2 regions of the Sutcliffiella cohnii genome follow, and region 2 is predicted to be linked to the other one. Evidence: a T-box and tRNA genes for the amino acid it is inferred to sense, from the RefSeq annotation. Region 2 holds a T-box; the other holds one or more tRNA genes.

Region 1 (3,408 bases), 1.4 Mb from region 2:
TCCTAAGGTAGCGAAATTCCTTGTCGGGTAAGTTCCGACCCGCACGAAAGGCGTAACGATCTGGGCACTGTCTCAACCAGAGACTCGGTGAAATTATAGTACCTGTGAAGATGCAGGTTACCCGCGACAGGACGGAAAGACCCCGTGGAGCTTTACTGTAGCCTGATATTGAATTTTGGTACAGCTTGTACAGGATAGGTAGGAGCCTGAGAAGCCGGAGCGCTAGCTTCGGTGGAGGCGTCGGTGGGATACTACCCTGGCTGTATTGAAATTCTAACCCGCGAGCCTTATCGGCTCGGGAGACAGTGTCAGGTGGGCAGTTTGACTGGGGCGGTCGCCTCCTAAAGAGTAACGGAGGCGCCCAAAGGTTCCCTCAGAATGGTTGGAAATCATTCGTAGAGTGTAAAGGCACAAGGGAGCTTGACTGCGAGACCTACAAGTCGAGCAGGGACGAAAGTCGGGCTTAGTGATCCGGTGGTTCCGCATGGAAGGGCCATCGCTCAACGGATAAAAGCTACCCCGGGGATAACAGGCTTATCTCCCCCAAGAGTCCACATCGACGGGGAGGTTTGGCACCTCGATGTCGGCTCATCGCATCCTGGGGCTGTAGTCGGTCCCAAGGGTTGGGCTGTTCGCCCATTAAAGCGGTACGCGAGCTGGGTTCAGAACGTCGTGAGACAGTTCGGTCCCTATCCGTCGTGGGCGTAGGAAATTTGAGAGGAGCTGTCCTTAGTACGAGAGGACCGGGATGGACGCACCGCTGGTGTACCAGTTGTCTTGCCAAAGGCATAGCTGGGTAGCTACGTGCGGACGGGATAAGTGCTGAAAGCATCTAAGCATGAAGCCCCCCTCAAGATGAGATTTCCTTTAGCGCAAGCTAGTAAGATCCCTGAAAGATGATCAGGTTGATAGGTTCGAGGTGGAAGCGTGGCGACACGTGTAGCTGACGAATACTAATCGATCGAGGACTTAACCAATTTAAATGAACGATATGAATGATCTTGATGAAAATATATTATCTAGTTTTGAAAGAATAATTCTTTCAACTAAATATGTCTGGTGATGAAGGCGAAGAGGTCACACCCGTTCCCATACCGAACACGGAAGTTAAGCTCTTCAGCGCCGATGGTAGTTGGGGGCTGTCCCCCTGCGAGAGTAGGACGTTGCCAGGCTAACATTGTTCCACCATAGCTCAGCGGTAGAGCATTCGGCTGTTAACCGAAGGGTCGTAGGTTCGAATCCTACTGGTGGAGCCATGCTTCCATAGCTCAGTTAGGTAGAGCACTTCCATGGTAAGGAAGAGGTCACCGGTTCGAGCCCGGTTGGAAGCTTACGAAAACAGTATGGCCCGTTGGTCAAGCGGTTAAGACACCGCCCTTTCACGGCGGTAACACGGGTTCGAATCCCGTACGGGTCACCATTTTTTATATTCGGAGGATTAGCTCAGCTGGGAGAGCACCTGCCTTACAAGCAGGGGGTCGGCGGTTCGATCCCGTCATCCTCCACCATTACCAACTCACATATGGAGGGGTAGCGAAGTGGCTAAACGCGGCGGACTGTAAATCCGCTCCCTTGGGTTCGGCGGTTCGAATCCGTCCCCCTCCACCATTTAATTTATCTGCTATGTATAATTCCCCTTAATTAAGGAAGGATAAATAGTACATAATTGGATATAACATACAACTCACATTGGGCTATAGCCAAGCGGTAAGGCAACGGACTTTGACTCCGTCATGCGTTGGTTCGAATCCAGCTAGCCCAGCCAAGTGCCATTAGCTCAGTCGGTAGAGCATCTGACTTTTAATCAGAGGGTCGAAGGTTCGAGTCCTTCATGGCACATAGATATTTAACGGAAGTAGTTCAGAGGTAGTTGATTCTTTTCGAAGAACTATTCCTCTTAACTACTTTTTTTGGGGCCTTAGCTCAGCTGGGAGAGCGCCTGCCTTGCACGCAGGAGGTCAGCGGTTCGATCCCGCTAGGCTCCACCAACTATCTTAAATACGTACATAAAAATATAAAAGCGCTAGAATTATATCTAGCGCTTCTTTATATTTTCATAACGTTATTAGTACATGTAAAGAAAATGAGAAGTCTTGTGTATATATATTCATTATTTTGTCGAGTTGAGCCAACCTCAGCTTAACAGATACAATGTAGTAGAGGGTAAGAGAGTAGAAGGAGGAATTACGGTGAAAAAGTCTATCGCGATCATTGGTGTTCCAATGGACCTAGGTCAAATGAGAAGAGGCGTTGACATGGGACCCAGTGCTATTCGATACGCTGGTGTAGTAGAACGCTTAGAAAATTTAAATTTAGAAATTGAAGATCTTGGTGATATAGAAATTGGTAGTGCAGATAGAAACGCTAACTCTGAAAATAATTTAAAGAATTTAAAAGCTGTGGCAGATGCTAATGTATTATTAGCCTCTAAAGTAGATGGGGTATTTAGAGAAGGGAAGTTTCCGTTAATATTTGGAGGAGATCATAGCATTGCTATTGGATCCATTGCAGGTGTTGCTAAACACTTTAATAACTTAGGAGTTATCTGGTATGATGCCCACGGGGATTTAAATACGGCAGAAACATCTCCTTCTGGTAATATTCACGGAATGTCATTGGCGGTTAGCCTTGGATTAGGTGACCAATCATTAACTTCTATTGGTGGCTATGCCCCAAAAATTAAACCTGAAAATATTGTCATTATCGGTGCTAGATCATTAGATGAAGGTGAGAGAAAGTTAATTAAAGAAAAAGGAATCAAAGTATATACAATGCATGAAATTGACCGATTAGGTATGACTGCTGTAATGGATGAAGCAATTCATTATTTAAAAGAAAGAACGGATGGAGTCCATTTATCATTAGATTTAGATGGGTTAGATCCTCATGATGCTCCAGGTGTAGGTACACCTGTTAATGGTGGAATTTCATACCGAGAAAGCCATCTTGCTATGGAAATGTTAGAGGAATCAAAACTAATAACTTCTGCTGAATTTGTGGAAGTTAACCCTATTTTAGATGAACGAAATAAAACGGCTGAAGTGGCTGTTGCATTAATGGGATCATTATTTGGTGAAAAACTATTATAAAAACAAAAGGTGACAAAGACAAGATTTATATGCTACAACATTAGAAAAGAAAGCTCAGCTTATAAACAGCTGGCTTTTCTTTTTTATAGGAAGAATCACATTATTACATCCTAGAGAAGGAGTGTATTAAATAAACTAATCTAAAAACTCTCACTTCAAGATAATTGATAATATTTCTCAATATTTCCTTATTTTTAACAAATGTATTATTGTTTTTGTTAAAATAATAGTTAGAAAGAAATATTTGAAACCTTTTTGAATATAGGCCGTATAATATAGACGACCGCAACAAGCGGAGGTAGGGTATGGAAGACTTAAT
Region 2 (3,408 bases):
TCTGTGCTTGCTTCATACTCTTCTTTCGAATAACCATCTTCCTCAGCAAGAATAGAAGCGATTATTTTTTCGGCTCTGTCTTCAATTTCAAAAGCAACGTATGGATATTCTTCAATTGCAGAACTCTCAGATTCGATAAAATCTTTTGTTAGATCGTAAGCTAACGCATCTTGGTATTGTTTTTCTGTAATATACTCAAGTGCATACATTCGTTGTAGGACGTATCTCATTCTTGAGAAGCCAGGTTCCAGCCCTTCAGCTGTTTTTACTTCTCCGGCACGAGTATATGGAGTATACGCAAATGGACTTTGTGGTAGTCCAGCGATATAGGCAGCCTGAGGGATTGTTAACTCATTAGGCTCTACACCGAAAATACCTTTCGCGGCCGTTTTAACTCCAGCAATATTGCGTCCTGACGAGTTTCGTCCGAAAGGAGATACATTTAAGTATGCTTCCAAAATCTCTTCTTTAGTGAAGAAGTTTTCTAAACGAAGTGCTAGCAGTATTTCTTTTGCTTTTCGATCAAATGAAACTTCGTTCGTAAGTATTTGGTTTTTTATTAACTGCTGAGTTAATGTACTTCCACCAGTTTGTGAGGCGGAATTTGTAACTTCTTGTAAAATTGCACGAAGAATTGCTTTTGGTACTACACCTTCATGCTCATAAAAATACTCGTCCTCTGTTGCGATAAGAGCGTTAATTAAATGAGGTGAAATGTCATCTAATTTAACTTCTTCTCTATCTAAGTCAGCGCGATATTTTCCAAGGTATATATTGTTCGCAAAATACATTTCTGACGTTTCTTCATAGTTGTATATGTTACGCTTCATATCTTCATAAGGACGTAGAGGTTCATCTTTTACGAGAGAAGCGAAATAGCCTGCCCCTGCTCCGCCGGCAAATCCTACACCAATGACCCCAATAATAAAGAAGATCAATAATAAATTCCACACTACTAGGTACGTAACATTAAAGCCTTTTTTTGTATATTTATTTACAAAAACTTGATACGTAGACAGAAGATTTTCTTTGAATCTGTCTTTTTTTGACATATTATCTACCCCCCGGTAAATCATAACCATTATAGCATAGTGAAAAGCTGTATATGACTATTTTTTTCTATTTCCAATAAATTATTTGACATAGAGCTTCATTGTATGATAAAAAGATAGTTAATTAAATATATGGAAACGCAATGATAGGAATTAGTAGTGTATATAGTTAGCTTTTTAGAGAGCTGATGGATGGTGCAAATCAGTACTGCTATATAGATGAATTACCTCCTAGAGCTTCTTTTGTGAACAGTTGTTACTAATTAGCAAAAGACGGTGAAAAGCCGTTATTTTACTTAAGGTGGGAAGGCTTAGTATAGAGCTTTTCAATTAGGGTGGTACCGCGAGCAACTCGTCCCTTTTTTAGGGATGAGTTTTTTTGTGTTTAAAAATAAACAAAATAAAGGAGAAAAGCCAATGTTATTAGAGGATTTAAAATTCCGTGGACTTGTGAATCAAATTACAGACGAAGAAGGGTTAGAGAAATTACTATCAGAAGAAAAGATTAAACTTTACTGTGGTTTTGACCCGACAGCAGATAGTTTACACATTGGTCACTTATTACCAATATTAACATTACGAAGATTTCAACAGGCTGGTCATCATCCGATCGCTTTAGTAGGTGGAGCAACTGGATTAATCGGGGATCCAAGTGGTAAAAAGGCGGAACGTACACTTAATACAGCAGATGTTGTATTACAATGGTCTGATCGCATTAAAAATCAATTATCTCAGTTTTTAGACTTTGAAGCAGATAGTAATCCAGCGGTTATGGCGAATAACTTTGATTGGATTGGCAAGATGGATGTTATCTCGTTTTTACGTGACGTAGGGAAAAACTTCGGAATTAATTACATGCTTGCAAAAGAAACAGTATCTTCTCGGATTGAAACTGGGATTTCGTATACTGAATTTAGTTACATGATTTTACAATCATTAGACTTTTTACATTTATACGAAGAAAAAGGGTGCAGACTTCAAGTAGGGGGAAGCGATCAGTGGGGAAATATTACAGCCGGGCTTGAATTAATTCGTAAATCAGTAGATACAGATGTGAAAGCATTTGGTTTAACAATCCCACTTGTGACAAAAGCGGATGGTACAAAGTTTGGTAAAACAGAAGGTGGAGCAGTTTGGTTAGATAAAGAAAAAACATCTCCTTATGAGTTCTACCAATTTTGGATTAACACAGATGACCGAGATGTAGTGAAATATTTAAAATACTTTACTTTCCTTTCTCAGGACGAAATTAATCGTTTAGAAGCTGAAGTACAAGAAGCGCCTGAAAGACGTACTGCTCAAAAACGCTTAGCTGAAGAAATGACAAAACTTGTTCATGGAGAAGAAGCATTAGCACAAGCTATTCGTATTTCCGAAGCGTTATTCAGTGGTAGTATTTCAGAACTAAGTGCAGCGGAAATTAAACAAGGCTTTAAAGATGTCCCTTCTTTCCATTATGATGGGGAAGAGGAAGTTTTACTTTTAGATTTACTTGTAATGAGTAAAATTTCTCCATCGAAACGACAAGGTCGCGAAGATATTTCTAATGGTGCTATTTACATTAATGGCGAAAGAGAACAAAGCTTAGAAAGAGTTTTAACGAAAGAGGATCGTATTGAAGGACAATTTATCGTAATTCGAAGAGGGAAAAAGAAATATTTCTTAATTACGTTTTAATATTTATGAGGCTGTCCTAAAAGTCAGTAAAACTGACTTTTAGGACTTTTTTTGTTAGTTACCTTTATAAGGATTCTATGAATTTATTAGTTGTAAGGACAAATTGTTTATTAAGTAGTAAACCTAAAAAAGAGTAATCGCATCAGGGAAGTGATGACGATTACTCTTGCTGAATCTTAAGCTATTTGGACTACTGCAGTCTAATGGTAATTTTTCGATAGGGGACTGAACTGCCAGCCCCTATCTTTCACCTCAACCTTAATATTGTAAACCGTGTCCTAGTTTATAAACATTTCCTTCGCTGTCTTTGTAGGCATAGCTGATTCCTTCTGGCATATATTTATCTTTGTCATAGCCCGGAACATCATTTCTTGATACACAATTACCATCTTGATCGACAGCAATCACTTCTTCACTGGCTGGTAATGTCAACGGCAGGACACCTGTTGGCTGATAGTTTCCAGCCATAATTTCAAGCTGTGCTTTGTAGAATGTGTCGTAACCGGCAACAAGAGCATCTGCCAACGGTTCTACATTTCCTAGAAGCCATGGCAAGATAACATTTACACTTATTATAACTTTGCCGCCACGGCTACGGATGTTCTCTATTACTTCATTCAAATGCTCCAAATCGCTTAAAGTAGTTTCTGTATACGGGGTACCATCCAACGCTTTTAAG

Evidence for each region. The T-box of region 2 lies ahead of tyrS (tyrosine--tRNA ligase). A T-box ahead of a tRNA ligase gene usually reads a tRNA of that ligase, here a tRNA-Tyr.
Region 1: it has a tRNA-Tyr gene. The T-box ahead of tyrS (tyrosine--tRNA ligase) is inferred to sense a tRNA for this amino acid. The anticodon was not compared.

The regions. Positions count from the first base shown of each region.
Region 1 is NZ_CP018866.1:4,768,227-4,771,634, forward strand. Features, by position in the region: rRNA gene BC6307_RS23925 (23S ribosomal RNA) at 1-977, shown strand, start outside; rRNA gene rrf (5S ribosomal RNA) at 1,056-1,172, shown strand; tRNA gene BC6307_RS23935 (tRNA-Asn) at 1,182-1,256, shown strand; tRNA gene BC6307_RS23940 (tRNA-Thr) at 1,258-1,331, shown strand; tRNA gene BC6307_RS23945 (tRNA-Glu) at 1,346-1,420, shown strand; tRNA gene BC6307_RS23950 (tRNA-Val) at 1,433-1,508, shown strand; tRNA gene BC6307_RS23955 (tRNA-Tyr) at 1,525-1,608, shown strand; tRNA gene BC6307_RS23960 (tRNA-Gln) at 1,691-1,765, shown strand; tRNA gene BC6307_RS23965 (tRNA-Lys) at 1,767-1,839, shown strand; tRNA gene BC6307_RS23970 (tRNA-Ala) at 1,913-1,988, shown strand; gene rocF (arginase) at 2,190-3,089, shown strand; gene sigW (RNA polymerase sigma factor SigW) at 3,395-3,408, shown strand, end outside.
Region 2 is NZ_CP018866.1:3,412,350-3,415,757, reverse strand. Features, by position in the region: gene BC6307_RS17090 (transglycosylase domain-containing protein) at 1-1,052, opposite strand, end outside; T-box leader at 1,187-1,415, shown strand; gene tyrS (tyrosine--tRNA ligase) at 1,470-2,729, shown strand; gene BC6307_RS17080 (glycoside hydrolase family 3 protein) at 2,988-3,408, opposite strand, start outside.